One region of the Streptomyces sp. NPDC056161 genome, then DNA from elsewhere that is predicted to be linked to it. Evidence: riboswitches for the same ligand, from Rfam matches in the RefSeq annotation. Region 1 holds a riboswitch; each other region holds the start of a gene.
The links. A riboswitch is a leader RNA that binds a small molecule or an ion and turns the genes downstream of it on or off. The one in region 1 is predicted to bind cobalamin.
Positions count from the first base shown of each region.

Region 2: another riboswitch for cobalamin. It lies ahead of ACFC09_RS33565 (ribonucleoside-diphosphate reductase subunit alpha); the one in region 1 lies ahead of ACFC09_RS11730 (prenyltransferase/squalene oxidase repeat-containing protein).
Region 3: another riboswitch for cobalamin. It lies ahead of ACFC09_RS00475 (ABC transporter substrate-binding protein); the one in region 1 lies ahead of ACFC09_RS11730 (prenyltransferase/squalene oxidase repeat-containing protein).
Region 4: another riboswitch for cobalamin. It lies ahead of ACFC09_RS06695 (CbtB-domain containing protein); the one in region 1 lies ahead of ACFC09_RS11730 (prenyltransferase/squalene oxidase repeat-containing protein).

Region 1 is NZ_JBHJUV010000010.1:65,280-72,308, forward strand. It holds gene ACFC09_RS11715 (ABC transporter ATP-binding protein) at 1-1,730, opposite strand, end outside; gene ACFC09_RS11720 (CbiQ family ECF transporter T component) at 1,768-2,838, opposite strand; gene ACFC09_RS11725 (SCO2322 family protein) at 3,279-3,935, opposite strand; gene ACFC09_RS11730 (prenyltransferase/squalene oxidase repeat-containing protein) at 3,932-5,182, opposite strand; cobalamin riboswitch at 5,309-5,440, opposite strand; gene ACFC09_RS11735 (MBL fold metallo-hydrolase) at 5,680-6,741, opposite strand; gene ACFC09_RS11740 (aldehyde dehydrogenase) at 6,979-7,029, shown strand, end outside.
Region 2 is NZ_JBHJUV010000046.1:24,533-31,561, forward strand. It holds gene ACFC09_RS33545 (extracellular solute-binding protein) at 1-395, opposite strand, end outside; gene ACFC09_RS33550 (GntR family transcriptional regulator) at 806-1,567, shown strand; gene ACFC09_RS33555 (DUF3311 domain-containing protein) at 2,208-2,471, shown strand; gene mctP (monocarboxylate uptake permease MctP) at 2,468-4,096, shown strand; cobalamin riboswitch at 4,359-4,526, shown strand; gene ACFC09_RS33565 (ribonucleoside-diphosphate reductase subunit alpha) at 4,651-7,029, shown strand, end outside.
Region 3 is NZ_JBHJUV010000001.1:92,888-99,916, forward strand. It holds gene ACFC09_RS00450 (PfkB family carbohydrate kinase) at 1-681, shown strand, start outside; gene ACFC09_RS00455 (SIS domain-containing protein) at 685-1,653, shown strand; gene ACFC09_RS00460 (GntR family transcriptional regulator) at 1,787-2,566, shown strand; gene ACFC09_RS00465 (ABC transporter ATP-binding protein) at 2,554-3,345, opposite strand; gene ACFC09_RS00470 (FecCD family ABC transporter permease) at 3,342-4,355, opposite strand; gene ACFC09_RS00475 (ABC transporter substrate-binding protein) at 4,352-5,377, opposite strand; cobalamin riboswitch at 5,436-5,612, opposite strand; gene ACFC09_RS00480 (collagenase) at 6,160-7,029, opposite strand, start outside.
Region 4 is NZ_JBHJUV010000005.1:58,267-65,295, reverse strand. It holds gene gap (type I glyceraldehyde-3-phosphate dehydrogenase) at 1-408, shown strand, start outside; gene ACFC09_RS06720 (GNAT family N-acetyltransferase) at 489-998, opposite strand; gene ACFC09_RS06715 (hypothetical protein) at 1,282-1,515, opposite strand; gene ACFC09_RS06710 (histidine phosphatase family protein) at 1,753-2,334, shown strand; gene ACFC09_RS06705 (hypothetical protein) at 2,535-3,122, shown strand; gene ACFC09_RS06700 (CbtA family protein) at 3,256-4,008, opposite strand; gene ACFC09_RS06695 (CbtB-domain containing protein) at 4,031-4,252, opposite strand; cobalamin riboswitch at 4,289-4,430, opposite strand; gene ACFC09_RS06690 (enoyl-CoA hydratase/isomerase family protein) at 4,488-5,564, opposite strand; gene ACFC09_RS06685 (LysR substrate-binding domain-containing protein) at 5,988-6,893, shown strand.

The sequences.
Region 1 (7,029 bases):
GCCAGGACGACGGCGTGCCCCTCGGCGGCGAGTCCGCGCACCAGCACGACCAGGCGGGCCTTGGCCGCGTAGTCGAGGCCGCGGGTCGGCTCGTCCAGCAGGAGCAGCGGCGGGCGGGCGGCCAGCACCACGGCCAGCGCGAGCGCCAGCCGCTGGCCCTCGGAGAGGTCGCGCGGATGGGTGTCGTCGGTGATGCCCGGCAGCAGTTCGGACACCAGCGCACGGCAGGTTCCGGGTGCGGCGCCCGCGTCCTGGTCGGCGGCCGCGCACTCGGCGCCGACCGTGTCCGCGTACAGCAGGTCGCGTGGTTCCTGCGGGACCAGGCCGACCCGGCGGACCAGCTCCCGGGGCGGGGTGCGGTGCGGGACGGCACCGCCGACCCGGACGCTGCCCGCGGTCGGCGCGACCAGTCCGACCAGCGAGCCGAGCAGCGTGGACTTCCCGGCGCCGTTGCGGCCCATCAGGGCGACGATCTCCCCGGGCCGGACGTCGAGGTCGACCTGCCGCAACGCGTCGATCCGCCCGCGCCGCACCGCCAGCGCCCGTACCTCGGCGACGGGTACCGGGGCGGTGCCGTCGGCGTTCTGAAGGGGTGCGGGGAACCGTCCGGCCGACCAGGAGGGCGCCGCGGCCGGGCGACGGCGCAAAAAGGCCCTGCCGACCGAGCGCCGCACCCGACCCGGCGTCCGCGTACGCCCGCCGGTACGCGCGCCGGACCCGGGAGCGGGCGGACCCGCCGGGGTGGCGTCGGCGTCAGGGGCAGGTACGGGGGCGGCAAGGGCAGGGACCTGGGCGTCAGGGGCAGGGACCTGGGCGTCAGGGGCAGGCGTCGGTGTCGGGCCTGGGGGCGAGTCCCGGCCCGGGTCCGGACCGGGGTCCGGGGCCGGGGACGGGTGGGAATGGGAAGGGGCGTGACCGGCTAGGCGGGTGCGCAGGGGAGCCGCCCTGCGGCGGGCGTCCCGCACCGTCAGGGGGAGCGGGCTCCAGTCGGCCAGCCGGCCCAGGTCCACCACCGGCGGGTACACCGGCGAGACGGCCATCACCTCGGCCGGGGCGCCGAGCACGGGCGCGGCGCCCGGCGCGGGCAGCAGCAGCACCTGGTCGGCGTACTGGATCACCCGCTCCAGCCGGTGCTCGGCCAGCAGGACCGTTGTGCCCAGATCGTGGACCAGCCGCTGGAGCACCGCGAGGACCTCCTCCGCGGCGGCCGGGTCCAGCGCCGACGTCGGCTCGTCGAGGACCAGTATCCGGGGGTGCGGGGTGAGCACCGAGCCGATCGCGACCCGCTGGCGCTGGCCACCGGAGAGGGTGGCGATGGGCCTCTCCCGCAGATCGGCCAGCCCGAGCAGGTCCAGGGTCTCCTCCACCCGCCGCCGCATCACGGCCGGGGCGAGCCCCAACGACTCCATCCCGTAGGCGAGTTCGTCCTCCACCGTGTCCGTCACGAAGTGCGCGAGCGGATCCTGGCCCACCGTGCCGACGACGTCGGCGAGTTCGCGCGGCTTGTGGGTACGGGTGTCCCGGCCCGCGACCGTGACCCGGCCGCGCAGGGTGCCGCCGGTGAAGTGCGGGACGAGGCCGCCCACCGCGCCCAGCACCGTCGACTTGCCGACGCCGGACGGGCCGACGAGCAGCACCAGCTCACCCTCCGGCACCTCGAAGTCCACGCCTCGGACGGCCGGTTCGACGGCACCGGCGTACGTCACGCTGACGTCCTCGAAGCGGATCACGAGGGCTCCTTGGGGATCACGGCGGCTCCTGCGGGGATCACGACGGCTCCTTGGGGACCACCAGGGCGGGCAGCAGGGCGAGGAGTACGGCCGCCGCCGGCCACAGGGGCAGCGCGGGCGCGGTGAGCGGGACGACCCCCGGATCGAGGGCGGCCGGGTCGCGGGCCGCGGCGAGGGCGAGCAGCGCGGCGACGGCGGCACCGGACCCGGTGACCAGCCAGGCACGGGCGTTCCACGGGTCGGGCCGGTACCGGGTGCGCGGCGAGCGTCGGCCGCCCAGCCGCAGCCCCGCGAGGGCGGCGACGACCCCGGCGAGCAGCACCGGCAGCCCGTAGCCGCCGCCCGCGGCGGTCAGCAGCCCGTACGTTCCCGCGCACACGCCGAGCAGACCGCCCAGGGTCAGCCCGGCGGTGGTACGGCGGACGGCGACGGGCACGTCGGCGGTACGGCCGTAACCACGCGCGTCCATCGCGGCGGCCAGCGCGACGGAACGCTCCAGGGCGCCCTCCAGGACCGGCAGACCCACCTGGAGCAGCCCCCGTACACCGCGGTCCGGGCGGCCCCGCAGCCGGCGGGCGGCCCGCAGCCGCTGTACGTCGCTGATCAGGTTCGGCGCGAAGGTCAGCGCGACGACCACGGCCACGCCGATCTCGTACAGGGCGCCCGGCAGGGACTTGAGCAGCCGGGCCGGGTTGGCGAGGGCGTTGGCCGCGCCCACGCAGATCAGCAGCGTGGCCAGTTTCAGGCCGTCGTAGAACGCGTAGACCAGCGACTCGGCGGTGACCCGGCCGCCCAGCCGGATGCCCTGCGCCCAGTGCGGGAGCGGGACTTCGGGGAGGGTGAGGAGGACGTGCGTGCCGGGGATCGGGGAGCCGAGGACCACCGCGAAGACCAGGCGGACGACCAGCACGGCGAGCGCGAGCTTGGCGAACGCCGTGTAGGAGCGGGCCCAGGGGGCGGTGCTGCGATGGGTGGCCACCACATAGCCCGCCGCCGCGACGAGCAGCCCGAGCAGCAGCGGATTGCCGGTCCGGCTGGCCCCGACCCCGAGCCCGATCGCCCAGCCCCACCAGGCCCCGGGGTGCACGACCGTACGGGGCCGCCGCACCGTGCCGCCCGCGCGGGCCGCGGCCACCCGGCCGCCGCGGGCCGGCCCCTCGGCGGCCGAGGGGCGCCCGTTGCCGTCGCCGTGCGGGGTGCCGCGTGTGTTGCGGTGTCTGTGGGTGCTCGCGTGGTCGGCGCGGGGTGCGGGCCGGCGGGGGGTGTCGTTTCCGGTGTCGTCCGGGCCGTCGGCACCGTCCGGGTGGTCGTCGGCGGGCGGGCCACTGGTGTCGGCCGCGCGGGGTGCGGGCCCGCGACCGGTGGCGTCGGGCGCGTCCGTGCCGCCGGTGCCGTCCGTCCCGTTCCCGGAGCCCGTCCCGTTCCCGGAGCCCGTCCCGTCGGCGGCGTTCGTCCCGTTCATCCCGTTCGGACCGTTCGGATCGTTCGGACCGGCTGGGGCTGCGGGCGGCGACGGCTCGTGGTCGTGGCCCTCACGCATGGCGGTGCCTACGCATCCCGGCGCCGTCGGGCCTGCCAGAGTGCCGCCGCGCCCAGCAGGACGACCGCCGCCCCGCCCGCCCACGGGCCGAGCGACGGCCCGTTGCCGCCGTCCTCGCCCGCCGTCGGCCGCTTCGCGGCGCTCGTCGGCTTGTCGTCCGTGGCCGCCACCTGCTCGCCGCAGCCCTTCTCCGGGTAGCCGGCGATGGCGCACAGCAGGGCGTTGGAGTCGTAGCGCAGCGGTCCGGCGACCGCCGCCAGGCCCTCGGCCGTCGTCGCGTCGGGTGCCAGTACCGCGCAGGCGGTCCGCGCCTTCGGCGGTGTCTCGGCGCCGGGCGCGTCCGCCGCCGTACCGAAGTCGATGACCAGTGCCACCCGCTTGTGGCCCGCCCGAGCGGGCGTGTGCGCGCAGATCTCGGCGAAGCGGGCCGTGCCGCGCGGATACGTCGCGTCGGCGGAGTCCTCGCTCACCGCGAACCGGAAGCCCTGGACGGCGCCGTCGGCGGGGCGGGCCAGCGACGGACCCTCGGTGGCGTACGTCCACCGGTCGCCCGCGCGGTCCCAGAAGGACCAGTAGCGGTAGCCGACGGCCTGCGCCTGGCCCGCGCCGCCCCAGAACAGGAGCGCGGCCAGCAGCAGGAGCACACCGCGGCGCGGCCCGGTCACAGGTGCTGCCGCTTCCTGCGGCCGCTGAGCAGGAAGCCGATGCCGACGCCCGCGACCAGGCCGGTGCCGATGATCCACCAGACGCCGGTGCCCGAGCCGCCGTCGTCCTTCCGGTCCGCCGCCTCCGGGCCGTCGCCCGATTGCGCCTGCCCGGCCGCCTGCGGTGCCGGGCCGGTCGCGCCCAGCGCCCGCACCAGGTCCGTACCGCCGAAGTCGCGCGGGTCGGTGCCGGTCGCGTGCGCCGCGAAGATCAGCTGAGCGTACGCGGCCGGTCCGTTCTGCTTCGCCCAGGCCGCCGCGTTCTTCTCCAGCCACGCCAGCGGCTTCGCGGCCCGGTCCGCCCCGCCCTGCGCGGCGAGCGCGACCACCGCGTCGGCGGTGTTGCCGTAGTCGGGCTGTTCGGGGGCGCCCGCGAGGGCGGAGGTGAGGTGGCCGTCCTTGGCGACCGCACGGGCGAGGTAGGCAGCGCCGTCGGCCGCGGCCTGCTCGGGGGTGGGCTTTCCGGTGGCGGCGCAGCCCGTGCCGGGCGCCCCGCTCGAAGCGTCGCCCGCTCCGGCCGCCTTCGCGGCGAGGCCCGCGCCCAGCACGCCCACCACGGCCGCCGCGGTGGCGTCCGCGTTGGCCGTCAACGCGCCCTTTTTGTCCGGCTGGTAGGCGAAGGCGCCTCCGTCGTCGCCGGAGCAGGGCAGGGCCAGTCCCAGCAGCGCGTCGTACGGCGAGCGGCCGTCCTTGACCACTGCCGCGGGCCGTTCGCCGGCCGCCACGAGCGCGCCGACGACGACGCCCGTGGAGTTCGCGTCGCTCGCGCCGCCCGGCGTGTACCCCCAGCCGCCGTCCTTGTTCTGCACCGACTTCAGCCAGGTCACGGCCTTGCCGACGGCGCTGTCGTGGCCGCCGGTCGCGGTGAGGGCCTGGACGGCGGCGGCCGTGCTGTTGGTGTCGACCGGCACCTTGGCGTCACAGGCCCGCCCCGGATCGGCGCGGAACGCGGCGAACGCCCCGTCCGCGCACTGCTGTCCGGCCAGCCAGTCCACGGCCTTGGCGGCGGGCGTCACGGACACGGTGCGCTGGGCGAGCAGCGCCAGCGACTGGCGCCAGACGCCGTCGAACTTCGGGTCGGTGGCGCCGTACAGGCCGGACGGGAGCACCGTCGACGGGGACGGCGAAGGGCTCGCGGCCAGGGCGGGTGACGCGGCGGCGAGCACGCCGACGGCGGCCAGGACCGCTGCGCTGCGGCGGACGTTCATGCTCGGCGGGTGCCTCTCTTCGCGGGTCGGTTCGCGAGGAAGCCGGGCAGCACGGGACACCCCGGGCGGCTCGGCCCCGTAAACCTCGACGGTGCCGTGCGCGGGCGGATGCCGACGCACCTGAGCCGGTCACGTTCCGTCCGGGGCAGTCCGGCTCACCGGGCCTCGACGGCCGGTTCACGGTTGCGGGTCAGCGCCGGAATTGCACCGGCTTCCCCCCGTACGGGTGTGATGACGACCCAGTCACTCTACCGGCCCACCTCCGGACCCCCGAGGGGTGGCCGCGACAGAGGGCCGGGCGATGGGGCGAAGGGGGGTGCGGGGTGCGGGAACACGGTCCGGGGAAGCGGCTCGGTCGCGTCGTCCGGAAGCGGTCGGGGAATGCGGTCAGGTCACGCGGTCCGGGGTAGCGGTCCGGGGTAGCGGTCCCGGCACGCGGTCCGGGGAAGGCGCTCCCGTCACATGGCCCGGTCACGCCGTCCGGTCGTACCGTCCGCTCACGCCGTCCGGACGTACCTCAGCGGGTCGGTGCCCGGCACCGGTTCGGCTCGGCCCTGCTTCACCAGGCGGCGCAGATGGGCCTCTGCCTCCGCGGCGGCGATGTTCCGGGAGGGGTGCGGGATCTGGGGCCAGGGCCGGTTCCACTCCATCCGCTCGGCCAACTGCCAGGGCGTGAGCGGTTCGACGAGTTGGGTCAGCAGGCCGGCCAGCCGCTCCTCGTGGTGCGCGAGCAGTTCCCGTACCCGGGCGGGCCCGTCGGTGAAGGCGTACTGATGGGCCGGTAGCACCTCGGCGGGGGCCAGCCGGCCGACGCGTTCCAGGGAGTCGAGGTAGTCGCCGAGCGGATCGATGGCCTCCGCCAGGTTCTCGGCTCCGTGCGGCCCGGCCCCGCCCCCTTGGGCGGAGGGGTCCTCGTACAGGCCGATGTGCGGCGTGATCTTCGGGAGCAGGTGGTCGCCGGAGAACAGCCGGCCGTGTCCCGGCAGCCCGGCGGGGTGCGCCTCCTCCAGGTGCAGACAGACGTGACCGGGTGTGTGCCCCGGCGTCCAGACGGCGCGCAGTCGGCGGCCGGGCAGGTCCAGGAGGTCGCCGGGGACGATCTCGCGGTCCGGGAGGGCGGGCGGCCGCCGTTGCAGGGCGCCCGGTGTGCGCAGGGCGGCCAGGTGTTCCTCCGGGGCGCCGGTCGCGGTGAGTTTGGCGCGCATGTAGTCGAGCCAGCGCTCGGGGCGGGCCTTGCGGTTGCGCCGTACCACCGCGGTGTCGGCCGCGTGCATCGCCACCCACGCGCCGGACGCCTCGCGCACCTGGCCGGACAGCCCGTGGTGGTCGGGGTGGTGGTGGGTGATGACGACCCCGTGGATCTCCGCCACCGAGGTGCCGCAGGCCGACAGGCCGGACGCCAGCGTGTCCCACGACGCCGGGTCGTCCCAGCCGGTGTCGACCAGTACCGGGCCCCGGTCGGTGTCCACGACGTACACCAGTGTGCGGCCGAGCGGGTTGTCCGGTATGGGCACCGCCACGGACCGCACACCGCCACCGTGATCGAACGTCTCCGCCATCATGGCCTCCCCGGCCCACTATAACTAGAACCGGTTTCATCGGTTGCCCCGGGCGCCCGCCGATTCCGGAAGCCGGTGGCCGCGCGCCGGGCGCGGTGTGGACGGGGGCCGGTCGAGCCGGTGGTGCGGGCGGGGTTCCGGCCGGGCCGGTGGTGTCCTGCCGTGGACTAGTTCGAGGAGACCTGGTATCCGTTTCTGATACAGCGTCAGAAATCGTGCCGCAGGAGGCAGTCGGCCATGACCGAGCTCGTGGAACACGGACAGCTGTTCATCGGCGGGGAGTTGACC
Region 2 (7,029 bases), on a different contig from region 1:
TTGAGACCGTCGAGCCAGGCGGAGGAGTTGGTGAACTTGGCCGGGTCGACGGGCGCGAAGGCACCCTTGACCATGTAGCTCAGCATCTCGGTGTTGCCCATCTCGACCACGTCGGGGGCCTTGTCGGTGGCGAGGACGGCGTCCAGCTTGGTGTTCTTGTCCGGCCAGCCGTAGTACTCGTGCTTGATCTTGATGCCGGGGTGCTTCTTCTGCACCGCGGCGTCGGCGGCCTTCACCAGGTCGGGCCAGTTGTTCTGCGCGTCGACGGTCAGCCAGACGGTCAGTTCCTTGGCGTCCGCGCCGCCCGACCCGCCGTCGTCCTTGTTGTCGCCGCACGCCGCGATGGAGAAGACCATGCCCGCGATACCGATCGCGGCTATCAGCTTGCGCTTCACGCCACCCTCCTCAGGGATGCCACAAACCCCCCTGCCTCCCCGCGGTGAGCGCAACGCTACGTACCGCCCATGGGGCCGGGACCTGGACCAATGGTGTAGACCAGTACGGGGAGCTTGGCCCAGACCAATTGGCCTGTCAAGGGTGTTCAACCAGGCTCGGAGCGTCCGTGATCCGACCGAGATATGCAGAGACCTTTCATTCCGCAAGCGACAGATCGGACGGACCACTTCGGGCGAACCACGGCTCCGCGAAGGGCCCTATGGACTAGACCAACGGGGGGTGCGACGGTATACAGAGGAGATCACGGACCGTTCGGGTGGCCTCCCGTCACACGATGCCGTGCCACGATGTGATCCGAGGCCGATGGGACATCGGTCGCATTCGGCACCCGGAGCCGGGAAGGCAGAACATGAGCACCGACGTCAGCAGTGCGGAGAACGAGGGTGGGGCGACCGTCCGTACCGCGCGGGTGCCCAAGTACTACCGCCTGAAGAAACATCTGCTCGACATGACGCAGACGCTGCCGCCGGGCACACCGGTCCCGCCGGAGCGCACGCTCGCCGCCGAATTCGACACCTCGCGCACCACCGTGCGCCAGGCCCTTCAGGAACTGGTCGTCGAGGGCCGGCTGGAACGGATCCAGGGCAAGGGCACGTTCGTCGCCAAACCGAAGGTCTCCCAGGCACTGCAACTCACCTCCTACACCGAGGACATGCGCGCCCAGGGGCTGGAGCCGACCTCGCAACTGCTCGACATCGGCTACATCACCGCCGACGACCGGCTCGCCGAACTGCTGGACATCTCGGCCGGCGGCCGGGTGCTGCGCATCGAGCGGCTGCGGATGGCCAACGGCGAGCCGATGGCGATCGAGACCACGCACCTGTCCGCCAAGCGCTTCCCGGCGCTGCGCCGCAGTCTCGTGAAGTACACGTCCCTCTACACCGCCCTGGCGGAGGTGTACGGGGTGCACCTGGCGGAAGCCGAGGAGACCATCGAGACCTCGCTGGCCACGCCGCGCGAAGCGGGCCTGCTCAGCACGGACGTCGGCCTGCCCATGCTGATGCTCTCCCGCCACTCGCGGGACAAGGACGGCAACCCGGTGGAGTGGGTGCGCTCGGTCTACCGCGGGGACCGCTACAAGTTCGTCGCGCGGCTGAAGCGACCGCAGTAAAGGGCCACTTGAGGCCGTGCGCGCCGGGTGGCGCGCGCCCCGGTCCCGTGGTGCGGGCCGCCCGTCGCCGCGTGGGCGGCCGGGCTCCCCGATGCGTACCGCGAACGTCACAGCCATCGCCGTATGGACCCTCGTCGCGATCGTCGGCGCGGCCGGCTGGTCCGTGCGCGCGCGTTCCCGGGGAGAGGACGTCTCCGCCGCCCTGACGGTCGCGGCGGCTCTCGGATCCTACGCGACGCCCGCCGCTCACACCCCTGGTTCGTCCCGTTCACCGCACACCGGGGCCGTCGTCGCGGACGCGTTGCGGGTGTGCACGCGGCTCGTCCGGGGTCGCCCCCGTCCACCCGCTGCGGGACGCCCTGCGACGAGGCGCGGATCACCGCCCCGGGCCGCCCACCACCCGGGCCGGGAAGCGGGCGGCGCGGCCGGGGCCCGCATCGCGGCGAACGGCCGGAAGCGGCAGGAGACCGGCCGCGGCGGACGGCCGAGGAGCGGACCCCGCAGACCCCACCAGGGCTTTCGCCGCTGCCGGATCGCTGTTTGCTACCGAAATACGGATAGGGCTTTCGCTCCCTCGGCGCCGTAACCTACATTGCCTGCGCGTTACACCAGGTGATCAACGAGGGGATGGAGCCCAGGCATGCCGGATGCGCCTGAAGTGAAACAACCGGTGGTGACACCGGTACGCGTGGTCATCGCGCTATGTCTCGTCGCGCCCTTCGTGGCGATGCTGTGGGTCGGCTCCTACGCCAGGATCGACCCCACCTTCATCGGGATCCCGTTCTTCTACTGGTACCAGATGCTGTGGGTGCTGATCTCCACCGCGCTGACCATGACCGCCTACTACCTGTGGCAGCGTGACCAGCGCGCCCGCGGGACCCGGAGCGGAGGTGCCGCGAAGTGAACGGTGGCGTCAACGGCGTCGCGCTCGGCGTCTGCATCTTCTTCTTCCTGGCCGTCACGGTCATGGGCTTCCTGGCCGCGCGCTGGCGCCGGGCCGAGAACGAGCACAGCCTCGACGAATGGGGGCTCGGCGGCCGGTCGTTCGGCAACTGGATCACCTGGTTCCTGCTCGGCGGCGACCTGTACACGGCGTACACCTTCGTGGCCGTCCCGGCGGCGATCTACGCGGCCGGCGCGTCCGGCTTCTTCGCCGTGCCCTACACGATCATCGTCTACCCGCTGATCTTCACCTTCCTGCCGCGGCTGTGGTCGGTCTCGCACCGGCACGGCTATGTGACCACCTCGGACTTCGTGCGCGGCCGGTTCGGCTCCAAGGGCCTGTCGCTGGCGGTGGCGCTGACCGGCATCCTCGCGACGATGCCGTACATCGCGCTCCAACTGGTGGGCATCCAGGCGGTCCTGGACGTGATGGGCGTGGGCGGCGGCGAGAACACCAACTGGTTCGTCAAGGACCTGCCGCTGCTGATCGCGTTCGGCGTGCTGGCCGCGTACACCTACTCGTCGGGGCTCCGGGCACCCGCGCTGATCGCGTTCGTGAAGGACACGCTGATCTACATCGTCATCGCGGTGGCGATCATCTACATCCCGATCAAGCTGGGCGGGTTCGACGACATCTTCGCCAAGGCCGGCCACGCCTTCGCCCAGACCAACCCGGCGACGGGGGCACCGCGCGGGGCGCTCGCGCCGGCGGAGCCGGGCCAGTGGACGTACGCCACCCTGGCGCTGGGCTCCGCGCTCGCGCTGTTCATGTACCCGCACTCGATCACCGCGACGCTGTCCTCGCGCAGCCGTGAGGTGATCCGCCGCAACACCACGATCCTGCCGCTGTACTCCCTGATGCTGGGCCTGCTCGCCCTGCTGGGCTTCATGGCCATCGCGGCCGGGGTCAAGGTCGACAACGGCCAGTTGGCCATCCCGCAGCTGTTCGAGGACATGTTCCCGGACTGGTTCGCGGGCGTGGCGTTCGCGGCGATCGCCATCGGTGCCCTGGTGCCCGCGGCGATCATGTCCATCGCGGCCGCGAACCTGTTCACCCGGAACATCTACAAGGACTTCATCAAGCCGGACGCGACGCCGGCGCAGGAGACCCGGGTCTCCAAGATCGTGTCGCTGCTGGTGAAGGTGGGCGCGCTGGTCTTCGTCCTGAGCATGGACAAGACGGTCGCCATCAACTTCCAGCTGCTGGGCGGCATCTGGATCCTCCAGACCTTCCCGGCCCTGGTCGGCGGCCTGTTCACCCGCTGGTTCCACCGCTGGGCGCTGCTCGCGGGCTGGGCGGTCGGCATGGTGTACGGCACGGTCGCCGCGTACGGCGTCGCCTCGCCCACGCAGAAGCACTTCGGCGGCTCCGCCAAGGAGATCCCCGGGATCGGCGAGATCGGCTACATCGGCACGACGGCGTTCGTGCTCAACGTCCTCATCACCGTCGCCCTGACCTTCGTGCTGAAGGCCGTGAAGGCTCCCGAGGGCGTGGACGAGACGGCCCCGGAGGACTACACGGCCGACGCGGGCGACAGCGCCGTCCGGTCGGCGCCGACCCCCGCGACCGCCGGCGCCGACCACTGAAAGACCGCCCCGCAGGGGCGCACGGAACCGTACGGACAACCGCACACGTCCCACAGCGGGCCGCCGAAGCCGAGACCGGCAACGGCGGCCCGCTGCCGCGCCCGCGACCCGCGCCCGCACGACCGCCGACACCCCGCACAGGGGCGCGGGGAACCGCGCGACCGGCCGTCCACGGCCCGCACCCCGCCACCAGGGCCGAGCGACAACGTCACTCTCCTCACCTACCCGTTGACACTCCGATACCGCCGCGACACAACATCTAGGGGTGGCACCGCAAGGCGGCACTAGATGTATGCTCATGCTCGCTGTCGCCGCAGGGGAATCCGGTGCGAATCCGGAACTGTCCCGCAACGGTGTACTCATGCGCGTATGCCCGCATACGCGCATGCAGGCTTCAGTCCGAGGACCTGCCGACAGTGCGCCCGGCCGTCCGGTCCGGGTGCCTGACGTCCGGGCCTCGTGGAGTGGGCCGGCGGATGCGTGCCGCTGTCTGCGCTCGTGTGCTGCCCCCTGCCCTCCCGCAAGGCCCCGTGCCGAGCGAGGGAGAGCCACACGTGACCATCGCGCCAGCCGATCCGGCTTCAGCCGTCCAGGCGACCGCCGTCCCCGTGGAGACCGACGGTCCCGGTGCCGCGCTGCTGCGGACCCTGACCGAGCTGACCACCGACCTCCCCGACGCCGACCCCGGCCGGGTCGCCGCCGCCGCGCTGCGCGGCCGGTCCGCACGGGCCGACGCCGAGGCCACCGCGGAGTTGCGCGAGCTGGCCACGGAGGCGGCCGCCGGGCTGATCTCGGAGGACCCCGCCTACTCGCGGCTGGCCGCCCGCCTGCTGACCCTCTCCGTCCGCGCCGAGGCGGCCTCGCAGGGCGTCACGTCGTTCACCGAGTCGATCGCCGTGGGCCACCGCGAAGGGCTCATCGCCGACCGCACCGCGGAGTTCGTCCGGCTGCACGCGGCCCGCCTCGACGCCCTGGTCGACCCGGCCGCCGACGACCGCTTCGGCTACTTCGGCCTGCGCACGCTGCACAGCCGCTACCTGCTGCGCCACCCCCTCACCCGCAAGGTCATCGAGACGCCCCAGCACTTCATGCTGCGCGTCGCCGCCGGCCTGGCCGAGGACCACAGCGCGCGAGCCGCGGCCGAGGTCGCCGCGCTCTACGGGCTGATGAGCCGCCTCGACTACCTGCCCTCCTCCCCCACCCTCTTCAACTCCGGCACCCGCCACCCGCAGATGTCGTCCTGCTACCTGCTGGACTCCCCGAAGGACGAGCTGGACTCCCTCTACGAGCGCTACCACCAGGTGGCCCGCCTCTCCAAGCACGCCGGCGGCATCGGTCTCTCCTACTCCCGCGTCCGCTCCCGCGGTTCGCTGATCCGCGGCACCAACGGGCACTCCAACGGCATCGTCCCGTTCCTGAAGACCCTCGACGCCTCCGTGGCCGCGGTGAACCAGGGCGGCCGGCGCAAGGGCGCGGCGGCGGTCTACCTGGAGACCTGGCACTCCGACATCGAGGAGTTCCTGGAGCTGCGCGACAACACCGGTGAGGACGCCCGCCGTACCCACAACCTCAACCTCGCGCACTGGGTCCCGGACGAGTTCATGCGCCGGGTCGAGGCCGACGGGCAGTGGTCGCTGTTCTCGCCGTCGGACGTGCCCGACCTGGTCGACCTGTGGGGCGCGGAGTTCGACGCCGCCTACCGCCGGGCGGAGGCGGCCGGGCTCGCGCAGAAGACCGTCCCGGCCCGTGATCTCTACGGCCGGATGATGCGCACCCTCGCGCAGACCGGCAACGGCTGGATGACCTTCAAGGACGCGGCCAACCGCACCGCCAACCAGACGGCCGAGCCGGGCCACGTCGTCCACTCCTCCAACCTCTGCACGGAGATCCTGGAGGTCACCGACGACGGCGAGACCGCGGTCTGCAACCTGGGCTCGGTCAACCTGGGCGCGTTCGTGCGCGGCGGGGACATCGACTGGGAGCGGCTGGACGAGACGGTCCGCACCGCCGTCACCTTCCTCGACCGGGTCGTCGACATCAACTTCTACCCGACCGAGCAGGCCGGCCGCTCCAATGCCCGGTGGCGGCCGGTGGGCCTCGGGGTGATGGGTCTTCAGGACGTCTTCTTCCAGCTGCGGCTGCCCTTCGACTCCCCGGCGGCGCGCGAGCTGTCCACCCGGATCGCGGAGCGCATCATGCTCGCCGCCTACGAGGCCTCCGCCGACCTCGCCGAGCGCCCCCAAGCACCTGCGACAAGCTCCGGTGCAGGGGGGACCCCCATCGGCCCGCTGCCCGCCTGGGAGCAGACCCGTACCGCGCGGGGCGTGCTGCACCCCGACCACTACGGCGTGACGCCGGCCTGGCCGGAGCGCTGGGCGGCCCTGCGCGAGCGCGTCGCCCGCACGGGCCTGCGCAACTCGCTGCTCCTCGCCATCGCCCCGACCGCCACGATCGCCTCCATCGCGGGCGTGTACGAGTGCATCGAGCCGCAGGTCTCCAACCTGTTCAAGCGCGAGACCCTGTCCGGGGAGTTCCTCCAGGTCAACTCGTACCTGGTCCGGGACCTCAAGGAGCTGGGCGTGTGGGACGCCCGCACCCGCGAGGCACTGCGCGACGCCAGCGGCTCGGTGCAGGACTTCGGCTGGATCCCGGCGGACGTGCGCGCCCTGTACCGGACGGCCTGGGAGATCCCGCAGCGCGGTCTGATCGACATGGCCGCGGCCCGCACGCCGTACCTGGACCAGTCCCAGTCCCTGAACCTGTTCATGGAGACGCCGACCATCGGCAAGCTCTCCTCGATGTACGCCTACGCCTGGAAGCAGGGCCTGAAGACCACGTACTACCTGCGTTCCCGCCCGGCGACCCGGATCGCCCGCGCCGCCCAGGCGCAGCCCCGGGCGGCCGTGCCCGCGCAGCAGGTCTCCGACCCCGAC
Region 3 (7,029 bases), on a different contig from region 1:
GTACGGGTCCCCGAGGTGCCGCGGCTGTGGATCCTCGACTCCGCCCTCGGACGGCGCATCGTCCGGCAGCGGGCGGACACCGGAACCGAACTGGAACAGCCCGGTTCCGGCCCCGAAGACCCCGCGCCCGACCGGCTGCCCCCGGCGCCGGACGCCTTCCACGACGGCCTCGACGGACTGGTGGCGTCCTCGCCCACGGACCGGCCGCCGAGCGGCGGGGGAACGTGGGTCGGCATCGACCCGCACCAGGACCTGGTGGCCGCCGCGGGCCTGCGCTACCTGCGCCAGGTGACGACACCCACCGCGGTCCTCCTCCCCAGCCGCGTTCAACTGCTCCTGCTGGACACCGATCCGCGCCGGGCGGCGCGGCGTCTGGCGGACACGCTGCGGCTGCCGGTGGTGGCGCGCCTCGACGCGGAGGGCGCCTACGTCGTCACCACCGACGGTGCCTGGTCCGTGCGGGATCCCGCCGCCGAGGTGGTGGAGACGACCGGCGCGGGGGACGCTTCGGCCGCCGCGGTCGTGGCCGCCCTCGCGTTGGGCGCCGACGCCGTGGAGGCCGCCGCCGTCGGTGTCAGCGTCGCCCGCGTCGCGCTGGCCGGCTGGGGCCACGAGGCCCTGGCGGCGGCCACCCCGCTCACCCGCCCGTTTCCCGGTATCGCCGTACGCAAGGAGCACTGACCCATGCAACACACCGAACCCACCGGCACCGCGCAGCTCAGCGCCGCTCTGAAGGCCGCGCTGCTCGCCACCCCGCCGGTCGTGGGCGGCGCCGTCCCGGACCTGGGCCGGGCGGTGTTCACCGGCTCGGGCGACTCGCTCGCCTCCGCGCTCGTGGCCACCGCCCACGGACACCGCGCGCTGTCGGCCGGCGACCTGACCTGGAGCGAAACCATGCCGGCCGGCTGCGACACCGTGGTCGGCATCTCGCACTCCGGCACCTCCGGCGCCACCGTCCGGGCGCTGCGGCTGGCCGGGGCCGCCGGGCTGAAGACCGTCGCGATCACCTCCCAGCCCTCCTCGCCGCTCGCGGAGAGCGCGGACTCGGTGCATCTCGTGCCGACGCTGGAGCTGGCCGAGACCGTGCCGTGCGCCGGGCATGTGATGCTCGCGCAGGGCGTGGCCGCCGTCTGCGGTGTCGACACCGCGCCGGTCGGGTCCGCCCTCGCCGGTGTCCTGGACGGAGTACGGGATCTCGTCACGGCCCAGCTCGACGCGCTGCCCGCGGACGCCCCGGCCGCGATATCGGTCCTGGCTCTGCCCGAGCTGCGCAGCGGGGCCGACTTCTGGGTGCTGAAGCTGATCGAGGCGTGCGGGCTCGCGGCACGCAACGTGCCGCTGGAGGAGAGCGGCCACGTCGACTACTTCATCGGCCCGCAGGAGCACCTGACGCTCCAGCTCATCGGCCTGCTGGGCCGGCCCCGCTTCGACCGCCTCGCCCAGGCCCTGCGCTCGACGGGCCAGCGTGTCCAGCAGATCGACCTGTCCGGGCCGGCGACCACGGACGGGCCGGCCGGCCCGCTGGTGCGGGACCTGGCCGCCGCTGTCGCGGGCACCTGGTTCGCGGACGGCGCGGCCCGCCGATGGGGACGGCCGCCGTTCCGGGGAGGGGCGGTGAACATGGACGCGAGCCACATCAAGCTGGACATCTGAGCAGGCCCGCTGCCTGCCGCCGGTGACGGGCGGTCCGGGGTGCGGGTGCGGACGTCAGAGAGGTGATAACATTAAAACCAATTGTGGGCTGTGTGCCGCCGGCCCGCAGCGTTCAGATGGAGAGTTGTCGCCGTTGTCCACCCCGCATACCCCGACGACCCATCCCGTACGCACCTTCGCGCGCCCCGTCGACCGGCGATCGCCGATGCCGGCGTGGGCGCAGGTGCATCGCGATCTGCGCCGGCAGATCGACCAGGAACTCCCGGCGGGCTGTCAACTCCCCACCGAGCGCGATCTGTCCGAGATCTACGGGGTGAGCCGGATCACCATCCGTCAGGCACTCGGCGGACTGGCCGCCGACGGCTATGTCGAGCGCCGCCAGGGCTCGGGCACCTTCGTCGCGGACCGCCCCGGACCGGTCCAGCACGATTTCGGACTGAGCACCCCGTGGCGGGACCGCTTCACCGCGGCCGGCCAGGACGCGCGGTCGATCCATCTGCGCGACGAGCCCGCCGTGCCCGAACCGTATGAGCTGAGCAGACTCCTCACCCCCGAGGAGACGGCCGCCAAACGGGTCCACCTCAAGCGACTCCACGTCGTCGACCAGCGGGCCATCGGCATCACCGACTCCTGGGTCGTCCGGGCCCTCGTCCCCCGCCTGTCCCGGCGCACCCTCATAGACGGCTCCGTCTCCCGCACCCTCCAGGAGGTCTACGACCTCACCCCCACCACGTCCAACAACTACCTGGAGGTCGGTGCCGCCACCTCCCACGAGGCCGAACTCCTCCACGCCACCCTCGACGCCCCCCTCTTCGTCGTCTGGACGGTCTCCCACCTCTCCGACGGCCGCCTCCTGGAAACCACCCGCACCGTCTGGCTCGGCAGCCGGGTCCGCTTCCATTACACGGGCTGAGCGGGTTCGTCCCGGGCGGCCGGGCGCAGGAAGCGGATCACGGGGTGGCCGGGGTCGTGGGTGACCTCGGCGCGGACGCCGTAGACCTGCTCGATGAGGGCGGGGGTCAGGACCTCGGCCGGGGTGCCCTCCGTGACCGCGCGGCCGTCGCGCAGGACGAGCAGGCGGTCGCAGTACATCGCGGCGAGGTTGAGGTCGTGCAGGGCGATCACGGTGGTGACCGGCAGGCTCACGACGAGGTCCAGCAGGTCGAGCTGGTGCTGGATGTCCAGGTGGTTGGTGGGTTCGTCGAGGAGGAGTTCGCGGGGCTCCTGGGCGAGCGCGCGGGCGACCTGGGTGCGCTGGCGTTCGCCGCCGGAGAGGGTGTACCACGACTGGCCGGCCCGGTCGGTCATGCCGGTGCGCGCCAGGGCCTCGGTGACGGCCTCCGTGTCGGCCGCCGTGGCGGGTGTCCAGGCGCGGCGGTGCGGGATGCGGCCCAGGGCGACGACGTCCCGGACGGTCAGCTCGGTCCGGGTGTCGGTGTGCTGCTCGACGGTGGCGATGCGGCGGGCGGTGGCGCGGCGGCCGACGTCGCTGAGCAGCTGTCCGTCCAGGGTCACCACCCCGGCGGTGGGGGTGAGAACCCCGGCCAGCAGCCTCAGCAGCGTCGACTTTCCCGAGCCGTTGGGGCCGAGCAGGCCGACGGTCTCGCCGGGGCGCAGGGTGAGGGTGACGCCTTCGACGACGACCTTGTCACCGAGGCGCCGTACGACGCGGTCCGCGCGCAGGCTGCTCACGTCCTTCTCCGTCCGCGGTAGAGCACGGCCACGAACGCCGGCACGCCGATGAGGGACGTCACCACGCCCACCGGGACCTCCTGGGGGTCGAGGGCGGTACGGGCCAGGGTGTCCACCCACACCAGGAACACGGCTCCGGTCAGTGCCGTCACCGGCAGCAGGCGGCCGTGCCCGGAGCCGGTGAGGGCGCGGGTGGCGTGCGGCAGGACCAGGCCGACGAAGCCGATCGCGCCGGCGCAGCTGACCAGGACGGCGGTGAGCAGCGCGGTCGCGGAGAGGAGCACCAGGCGGGTCCGGGCGACGCCGACCCCGAGTCCCGCGGCGGCCTCGTCACCGAAGGCGAAGGCGTCCAGCGTGTTCGCGTATCCGAGGCAGACGGCCAGGACGACGGCGAGGACGCCGGTGCAGAGCAACACCTGTCCCCACTCGGCGCCGGTGAGCGAGCCGAGCAGCCAGAACAGTACGCCCCTGGTGGTCTCGGCGTCCGCCGAGGTCAGGACGGTGAACGAGGTCAGCGCGGAGAACAGTTGCATGGCCGCCACGCCCGACAGCACGACCCGGTCGGTGCTGCCGCCGAGGGTGTGGCTGAGGAGCAGCACCAGGGCGAAGGAGAGCAGCGCCCCGAGGAAGGCGCCCGCCGACAGGGACACCGCTCCCCCGCCCACGCCCAGCACGACCACGGCGACCGCTCCGGTGGACGCGCCGGAGGAGACCCCGAGCACGAAAGGGTCGGCCAGCGGATTGCGCAGCAACGACTGCAGCACCGCACCGCACACGGCGAGTCCGGCCCCGCTCACGGCGGCGAGCAGTGTGCGCGGCATCCGCAGGTTCCACACGATGCCGTCCCGCAGCGGTGTCAACGTGCTCTCGCCGAGGCCGAGATGGGCCGCGACGGCGGCCCACACGTCGCCGGTGGAGATGTCGGCCGGTCCGATGGTCACGGCCCAGGCGATCGACGCGAGCAGCGCGGCAAGGCCGCCACCGGTCAACAGGAGCGTGCGGACGGTCACTTGACGAGCCCGAAGTCACGCAGTGCGGCTGCGACCTGCTCGATCCCCTCGACCGTGCGGATGGACGGGTTCATCGCCTGCCCGCTCAGCATGACGTACCGCTTCTTCTTCACGGCGGTCAGATTGCGGGTGGCGGGATCGGTCTCCAGGAAACGGATCTTGGCCTGCGCCGTCTCGGCGGTCTGCTGCTTGCGGGTCAGGTCGCCCAGGACGATCACGTCGGGGTCGCGGTCGGCGACGGTCTCCCAGTTGATCTGGGGCCACTCGTCGTGGGTGTCGGCAAAGGCGTTCTCGGCGCCGACCGCACGGGTGATGGCACCCGGTGCTCCGCAGCAGCCGGCCAGGTACGGTGACTGGGAATTGGCGAACCAGTACATGAGCGAGACGTCCGAGCCGTGCGATCCGGCGGTTGCCGTGCTCACCCGCTTCTTCAGTGCGGCAATGAGCGTCTCGCCCCGCGCGTCGACGCCGAACGCGCGGGCCAGGTCGCGTATCTCGCCGTACACGGCGTCCAGGGTGAGCGGCCTGCCGCGCGATCCGTCGCCGCCGCTGTCGTTGTCCTTGCCCTCGGCGCAGTCGGACGGTGAGACGTACGTCGGTACGCCCAGTTTCTCGAACTGCTCGCGGGTGGCGACCCCGCCCTTGCCGAGGGTGGAGACGAACGAGGCGGTCACGAGGTCGGGTTCGGCGTCCAGGACCTTCTCGAAGGAGGGATTGTCCTCGGCCAGGCGTGGCACGGAGGCGTTGGCGTGCTCCAGGCCCTTCATCACCGGGTCGGTCCAGGTCGCCGTGCCCGCCATGCGGTCGCCGAGGCCGAGGGAGAGAAGGATCTCCGTGGTGCCCTGGTTCAGGGAGACGGCGCGCTTCGGCGGGGACTTCAGGGTGACCTTGTGGCCACAGTTGTCGATGGTGCGCGGGTAGCCGGCGGCGGACGTCTGCTGCGACTTCCCGTCAGTGGACGAGCCGCACGCGGTGAGCAGCAGGGCGGAGGCGAGCAGGAGCGCGGGGGCGCGGAGGAACACGGGCAGCCTTGGGGGTCGGGGCTCGTTCGCGGAGCCTGGCCTACGGACGTCCTCCGCGCCGGGGCGCGGAGGTGCCAGCAGGTCTTCGGACTCGGGTTCGTCCGGTCGGGGCGCCTTCCCGGTCTCCCAGTGGCGTCGTGCCCCGCCCGTCCCCCTCACCGCTGCGCGTCAGTTCCGGGTTCGCACCGGATTCCCTGGCCTCGGATGTGGCTCGACTGGCCCGCTGAGAGTATCAAGTCCGCTGTCCGGCGGGCAGGCCGCCGTCGGCCTGGTGCGGCGGGCGGTCCGCGAGGCGTGACGCACCGTTGCGCCGCCTTCCCGGACCCGCTCGCCGAGCAGCCGGTGTCGATCGCCGCCGACCACATGAAGCCGCGCCCGCTGAGCTTCCATCCGCACGCGACGATCTCGGAGGACCGCACGTCGGGGACGGTCACCGCCACGATGACCCTGACCGGCGGCGCGAAGGGCAAGGCCGTGAGTTTCCAGGTCTTCCCCGACAAGTACCAGCCGTTCTCCAGCACGACGACGTGGTCGTCACCGTCGACACCGACACCACTGGGACGCAGCGGTACGCCGGCCGGATCGCCACGACCGAAGAGAGCTGATCGGCCCCGCACGGCTCGCTGCCATCGCGTCAAGCACCCGGCGCCGGGGGATCAGGGGCCTCCTCCGCCGGTCGGCAGCAAACTTGACTTCCGGGGTGCCGTGCGAGCGACACCGTGGGGAAGGGCCCGCGCGCGTCACCGGGTGGGTGGTGTCGCGCGCGGGCGTCGTGTGGTGTGTCAGCGTCGGATGGGACCCTCACACGTGTAGTCCGACGTGCCGGCGATCCGGTTGGACCAGATGTCCACGTCGTCGAAGGAGCAGTTCATGTCGGTCAGGTTGTTGTCGCCGCCCGCGGCACGGTCGAGGAGGAAGTAGTCGACCGTCTCGGACATGTCCTTGAAGACCGCGTCCGTGTCGCCGGCATCGGTCAGGTTCGCGGTGATCCGGCCGGTGCACACGAACCGGGGACGCTCCGCGGAGCCGCCGGCCCGGCAGTCGGGGACGGATTCGGTCGTCGCGGTGAAGGAGGAGCGGATCTGGTCGGGCGAGGTGTCGCGGAGTTGGTCCAGGGGCGTATAGGTGGTGTCGGGCACGTACAGGTCGTCGACGTGGGAGATCTGTTCGTCGAGGAAGCGGTCGTACGCGCTCTGCAACCCCGTGTCCCTGCCGAGTCGGTCGCGCCAGGCGTCGAAGGCCGCCGGGTCGTCGGACCGCAGGTCGCGGTACATCTCCTTCAGCAGGGAGGGGTGTTCGGCCCACAGGAACTCGAAGAAGGTGCCCGCGTAGTCGTAGAAACGGAAGCCGTCGCCGTCGTAGGTGGCGTGCAGGAGCTGGTTCACGGTCATGCGCGGTCCGCCGCCGGCCGTGTCGTTGATGATGCCCTGGACCAGGGACTTGCGGACCCGGATGCCGTCGTCGCGGGTGGCGCCGTCGAAGAACTCTGCGGTGCCCTCGTCCATCGCGGTGGTCCGGTCGCCCTCGTACCAGGGGCCCTCGCCGAAGGAGCCGGGCACCGCCCAGCGGCCGTTGAGGTAGTGCGTGTACTCGTGGCGGAACAGTTCCTCCAGGGTCAGGCTGGAGTCCTGCGGCACGCGACGCTGGTAGGT
Region 4 (7,029 bases), on a different contig from region 1:
GCCCGTGCCGCGGCGGTGAACATCGTGCCGACCACGACGGGTGCCGCCAAGGCGATCGGCCTCGTGCTGCCGAACCTCGACGGCAAGCTGTCGGGCGACTCGATCCGGGTGCCGGTGCCGGTGGGCTCGATCGTCGAACTCAACACGACCGTCAGCCGTGAGGTGACCCGCGACGAGGTGCTGGCGGCGTACCGGGCCGCGGCCCAGGGGCCGCTCGCCGGCGTCCTCGAATACTCGGACGACCCGCTCGTGTCGTCCGACATCACCGGCAACCCGGCCTCGTCCATCTTCGACTCGGCTCTCACCCGCGTCGACGGCCGCCACGTCAAGGTGGTCGCCTGGTACGACAACGAGTGGGGCTTCTCGAACCGTGTGATCGACACGCTCGAACTCCTCGCCACCCGCTGAGCCGGCGGGCCGGAGACGGTCGGTTCCCCCGCCGAGGCGGCGTACGTGGACGGCCCCGGGCCCGGGAGCGGACCGGGCCGTCAGCGGCCTGGCTCCGCCGGGGCTTCGAAGGCGATCCAGACATCGGGCGGCGACTCCGGTCTGCCGGGCACCGGCCTGGGCTCCTCCGTCCAGGCGTCACCGGCGATCTCCGCTGCCACGCGCCGCCAGAAACGCACGGCGGGGGTGTTGTCGGCCTGGAAGGCGACCTCCCAGGGCCCGGGATGCCTGGAGATCACCTCCTGCACGGCGCGCAGCCCGACTCCGGCACGCCGCGCACCGCTCACGACGAAGAAGCTGTTCAAGACGCGCGGTACGTCGTTCAGACCGCGTACGAAGGCGAGTCCGACGGGACGGTCGGCGCTCTCCAGCAGGTACGGAGCCCAGCCGGGGTCCGTGAGTGCCGCGTCCAGCCGGTCGCTGCGGAAGGTGCCGTCCGGTTGCGGCAGGACGCCGGAGAGTCCGGCCAGGTCGTGGCGGAACATCAGCCAGAGGCGTTCCAGGACAGGACGGTCGGCGGCATCGGCGAGGCGTACGGATACGTCGGGCATGAATCTCCCAGGTCGGAGGGGGAGGTGGGGGCCGGCGCCCGACACGGGCGGGATCGGCCGCCCGGTGGGCGCGGGACCGACGCGGATCGCGTCCAGGCAGGAACAGGCATGAAAAAAGCCTCCCTGGCGGGGCGAAGCCCGGCCGGGAAGGCGTACATACCGACCGTCACATTACCACCGGTCGGGTACGGGTCCTGCACGACATGTGGTCCGCGCCGCAACGCGGCGGGCGGCAGCCGCGGTTGAGGGCCGGGCTCCGGGGAGGCCGACCCTCATCGGGGAGCTACCTCCTCCAGCAGACCTGGTGCTCGGACACCCAGAACCTCTGTTTGTGTCCGTTGTGCTCAACGGTCACCCAGTGCCCGGACACGGTTTTGCAGTGCTCTCGGGCAGTCTCGGTGGTGATCGAGGACGTCGGTGCCGCACTGGCCGTACCCACGCCCGCGAGGACAGCTCCACCGGCCAGCAGCGCCGTGGTGACCCCCGCGCCCATGACTCGTACGGTTCGGCTGCGCATGGCTCACACCTTCTTCGCCTTTCGACATCGGGTTGTTCCCCCCTTCCAGCTTGCGAGGGGAGACCTGCGGCTGCATCTGGAGCGAGCGGGGCACACGGCAGGTGCCGTCCTCCACCCGGCACCGCGTGGTGGGGCCGGCTGCTATGTTCGCGACCACATGTGTGCCGTACCCGGTCGCCCCCGTAACCCCGGGACGGCACGAGGTAACCCCATGACGGCACGAGCAGGAGAGATCGCGTGACCACTCGGGTGTTCTTCGTGTCCGCCGCCATGGGTGCCTCGCTGCGGCAGGCCCGCTTCGACGACGGCGGCTCCATCGACAACGGCGGTGCGGAGCAGGCCCGTTCGGCGGCCCGGACGCTGCCCTCCGCCGCCCGCGTCCTCGCCTCGCCCGGCGTGCGCTGCCGGGAGACGGCCGCGGCACTCGGCCTCGACGCCGCGGTGGCGGCCCAGTTGGCGGGTCTCGACGTGGGGCGCTGGCGCGGGCGCACGCTGGAGGAGGTGAGGGCCGCCGAGCCGGAGGCCGTGGGCCGCTGGCTCGCCGACCCGGGCTCCGCGCCGCACGGGGGTGAGTCGGTGCGGGACTTGTGCGGACGGGTCGCGGGCTGGCTCGATGCCGTGGCGGGCACGGACGGCCGTACGCTCGCCGTGGTCGAACCGGAGATCGTACGGGCGGCCGTCGTCCACGCCCTGGGCATGCCCGTGGTGGCCTTCTGGCGCCTCGACGTCGCCCCGCTGACAGCGACCGAGCTGAGCGGCCGGGCCGGCCGCTGGAATGTCCGGCTGGGGCACCCGCTCGCCCGGTCGGAGGCCGGATAGCGGCTGGAGGCCCGACAGCGGCTGGAGTGGCGGGCGGAGCGGGCCCGTGAAAAAATCTTCGAAGCGCGTGTGACCTGCCGCACGCTCGTGTCGGGTACGTATTCCTGACGGCTGCACGGCACGCGGAGACCGACGGCTCGTGGGCCTCGTGCGACGGTCGCCCACGCTCGTTCTTCAGTTCTTCTTCGAAGGAGGAGAACATGGACCTGACGTTCGACCCGTCGGCCTTTCCACCCCTGGCGCTCGGATTCTTCGGCCTCGGCACCGGATATCTGATCTACGGACCGCACGAGTTGTTCGGATATCCCGAAAAGAGCGAATCGACGGATCGGGCCCTCGGTGTCTGGGGCGTGATGATGCCCGGTCTGTGCCAGTTCGTCGCGGGGCTCATCCTGTTCATCGGGCTGACCTGGTTCGAGGTCTTCACCAAGTCACCGCCGCTGTACATGGCCGCGCTGGCCTTCTCCGTGTACGGCGTCCACTGGTTCGCGCTCGGCATCAACCGTTATCGCGGAAATGAGCCTCGTACCAACGCCGGTATGTGCATCGCCTACTTGGTGGTGTCCGCGATGGGTGCCACCATCTTCTTCAGAGTCGGTGACTGGCCGGTGGGCCTGCTGTTCCTGGGCCTTTTCGCCGTCTATTTCTGGCACTTCTTCACCGTGATCGGCGTCAAGCCGGCCGAGCGCATCTACGGACTCTTCCACACCCTGACCGGCTGCTGGCTCATGTATCTCACCTACGCGGTCGCCGTGAACTCCTCTCTGGGCTACCACTGGCCGGTATAGGCGAGGGGCGGCTGAGGCCGGAAGTGCGTGGCGGGACCGGAGACCGACGGGTCTCCGGTCCCGTTGGGTTCGGAAAGCCGGACTTCCCCAACGGGCACGGGAGCGTCGTCGGTCACGTGCCCGGTTCGCGGAATCAACGCGCGGCCGGAACCGCCTTGCCGGCCGCGGCCGTCGCGGGCTTCGGATGCAGCAGCCGCTCGGCGAGTTCCCCGAAGGCCAGACCGAATCCGCCCCACAGGACGGCCTGGACGGCCAGGGCGGACAGCCGGAACCGCCACAACAGCGTGGCCGGGAAGCCCGCCGGCACCTCGTTCACGGACGGCAGGAACGCATACGCCAGTCCGATCACGAGGGCGAACGCGGCGACCGCCGTGACGGTGGCGTACCACGTGCCCAGCCGCGGGGTGAGCCGCTTGCCGAGGATCGCGGCGCCGATCGCGAGGAGCACGCCGAGCAGCATCATCAGGAAATACAGGGCGGTCCGCTTGCCGATGGTGTCGGGAGCGCCGACGGACGGCGGGTTGGCCGGGTACTTCAGGAACGGCACGACGTACACGGCGAGCAGCGCGCAGCCCGCCAGCAGCAGCGCGGTCGCCCGGGGGCCGAAGCGCCCGACGCGGCCGAGGGCGACGCAGAAGGCGAGCGCCGCGATGCCGCCGAAGGCGATGCCGTAGACGAGGACGCCGGTGGCGAGCCCCGCGGTGGACTGGAGGGAACGGGAGACGACCTCCGTTTCGTGCTCGTGGGCGTGGGCGTCCTCGAAGCCGATCGCCTTGTCGACGCTCGGCTCACCGAGGAAGTAGGCCACGATCAGGGCGAGTACACCGGCCGCGAGGCCGGCGAGCATGCCCCGCACGAGAAGGTTCCGTACGGTTTCGGAGTTCATGGGCGTGCGGTGTCCCCTCGCGTCAGTGGCAGGGGAAGCCGAGCAGGTGGCGGGCGTCGTGGACCCATTCGTGGACGTCCGTGCCGCTGAACACGGAGGTGGCGCCCTGCTCGGCGCCGACGAAGTACAGCAGGATCAGCATCAACAGGCCGAAGAAGACCGCCCAGGGCGCTATCGCCTTGAGCGGTACCTTGGCGGGGACGACCGGAGTGGTGGCTGTCGGCCGGGCGACGGTCTGCGCCATGGCAGGACCTCCTCTGGGAGCTCGCGTCCCATCTCGGTGGTGCACTGGACGACAGTCACGGGTCTGACTCACGAGCGGCCCGGGGGCCCTCACATACAGTGGCGCGACCGTGCCGGATTCCCACCGGCTTCCGTCGTACCGTCGTCGATATCGCACAGACCGTACCGCGCGGCGCGGGCCGGGCCAAGACCGCATCCGCCCGAGACGATCTCGGCCTCGCGGCGAAGGGCCCGGTTCACCGGGCCGCTTCGGGGCCTCCGCCGGGTCCGGCGAGCCCCAGTTCACGGTCGCCGAGCGGGGCGAAGAAGCGCTCCACGTCGGCGTCGGTGACCTCGGCGAGGGTGCCGGGGAACCAGCGCGGGGTGCGGTCCTTGTCGATGATCTGGGCCCGGATGCCCTCCACCAGGTCCGGGGTGCTCAGGGCCGCGCAGGAGACGCGGTACTCCTGGTCGAGGACCCGTTCCAGCGCCCCGAGCCGCCGGGCGCGGCGCAGCGCGGCCAGGGTCACCTTGAGTGCGGTGGGCGACCTGCCGAGCAGGGTGTCCGCCACGTCCCGCGCGGCCGGGTCGTGGTGGGTGAGCAGCCGGTGGAGGATCTCCTCGACAGTGCCCGCGGCGTAGCACGTGTCGATCCACTCCCGCTGTCCGGCCAGCTCGCTCGGCGGCGGCGGCTGTGCGTGGCGGGCGAGGACGGCCCGTACGGGCGCACGGGTGAGGTCGGCGAGGAGGCGCGGCAGGGCGGCGGAGGGTACGTAGTGGTCGGCGAGCCCGCACACCAGGGCGTCGGCAGCGCTGATCCGAGAGCCCGTCAGCGCCAGGTGGGCGCCCAGTTCGCCCGGTGCGCGGGCGAGCAGATGGGTGCCGCCGATGTCGGGGACGAAACCGATGCCGGTCTCGGGCATGGCGATCCGGGACCGCTCGGTGACGATCCGGACGCTGCCGTGCGCGGAGATGCCGACACCGCCGCCCATGACGATGCCGTCCATGACGGCGACGTACGGCTTGGGGTAGCGGGCGATGCGGGCGTTGAGGCGGTATTCGTCGCGCCAGAAGGCCGCCGAGGAGGCGCCGTCCCCGTCGCGGGCGTCGCCGTGGACGGCGCGGATGTCGCTGCCCGCGCACAGGCCGCGCTCCCCCGCACCGGCGATGACGACGATCCGGACGGCCGGGTCGCGCTCCCACACGGTGAGCGCCTCGTCGATGCGCCGCACCATCGCGTGGTTCAGCGCGTTGAGGGCCTGGGGCCGGTTGAGAGTGATGTGGGCTGCCTGCCCCGCGGTGTGCAGCAGAACGGGTTCCTCGGTGCCGGTCATCCGGACGTCTCCGTCGCTCCGCGGGCCTCGATGACACACATGATCTCGTGGGTTCCTTCTGCGTTGTGGTGGACACACAGGTCATGACGAGGTCTCCGCGGGAAGCGGGCCGGCCGGAACTCGATCACCGATCGCAGTGGCGGCGGGGCGACGCCGGATGCGCACGGCTCCCTCGCCATGGCTTCGATCGTCGCTCTCCCCCTCGGCGCAATGCAAAGCGTCACCGTCCGGAGGTGTCCGCTCACGGAGAGTGCTCCGCCGACGGCCGCGGCGGGCGCGGCCACCGCGGCTGCGGCCCGTGCGAGCGCTGCCCGGCTCCGTGCCGGGACGGCCGCCCGCTCGCGATGCCGACCGGGTGCGCCGGTCCGCCGGCCTGCCGGTTCGGGATGTGACACGGTCGCGGCGGCGTGATGGCATGGGCACATGGAGTTGCGGGAGCTGCGGGCGTTCGTGGCGGTGGTGGAGGAGGGCGGGCTGTCCGCGGCGGCACGGCGGCTGCACGTGAGCCAGCCGGCCCTGTCCCAGACGGTCGGCGGTCTGGAGCGCCAGCTGGGTGTGCGGTTGCTGGTGCGGGGCAGCGCCGGGGTACGGGCCACCGAGGCGGGCACGGCGCTGTTCGCGGAGGCGCGCGCGGTGCTGGCCCGGCATGACCAGGCGTTGCGGGTGATGACCCGGTACACCGGTCCGGGCGGTGGGGCGCTGCGGATCGGGATCCCGCTTGAGCTGCCCACCGGCCTGCTCGATCCCGCGTTGGCGGAGCTGGCGGCGGCACATCCGGACACACGTGTGCAGGCCAGGCACCTGTCCACTGCGGAGCAACTGGCGTCCTTGCGGACCGGTGAGCTGGACGTGGGGTTCCTGCGGGAGCGCCCGCCGGGTCCTGAGTTCGACGCGCTGCTCGTCGTACGGGAGGAGTTGGGCGTGCTGCTGGCCGCGGAGCGCGCGGCGGAACTCGCCGGGCCCGACGGCATCGCGCTCGACGCGCTCGACGCGCTCGACGCGTTGCAGTGGGTGGGTTTCCCCCGCTCCGGCAGTCCCGCCTGGTACGACGAGCTGACGGCGGTCCTCCGCGGGCACGGCCTCGATCTCGGTCCCGAGCCTCCGCAGGGGCAGGTACTGATCGCGGACGTGAAGCTGGCCGCCGTGGCGTCCGGGCGGGCTTTCGCGCTGGCGCCGCCCGACTGGCAGCCGCTGCCCGACCATGTCGTCTGGTCGCCCCTGGTCGGGCGCCCGCTGGTGCGGCGCACCTGGGCGGTCTGGCCGGCCGACTCGCACCGCCGCGACCTCGGCCGGTTCATCGCCGCGCTCGACCGCCCGGCGACCGGTTGAGCGCGGCGCGGGGCACTTTCAGTTACGTTCCCCGGGACACCGGGCACCCGCCGGAAGCGCCTGCCGAGAACACGAGGCACGCCTTCGCGGGGCCACGCGGAACCGCCGGGCGTGCGGCAGGACAGGACAGGACAGC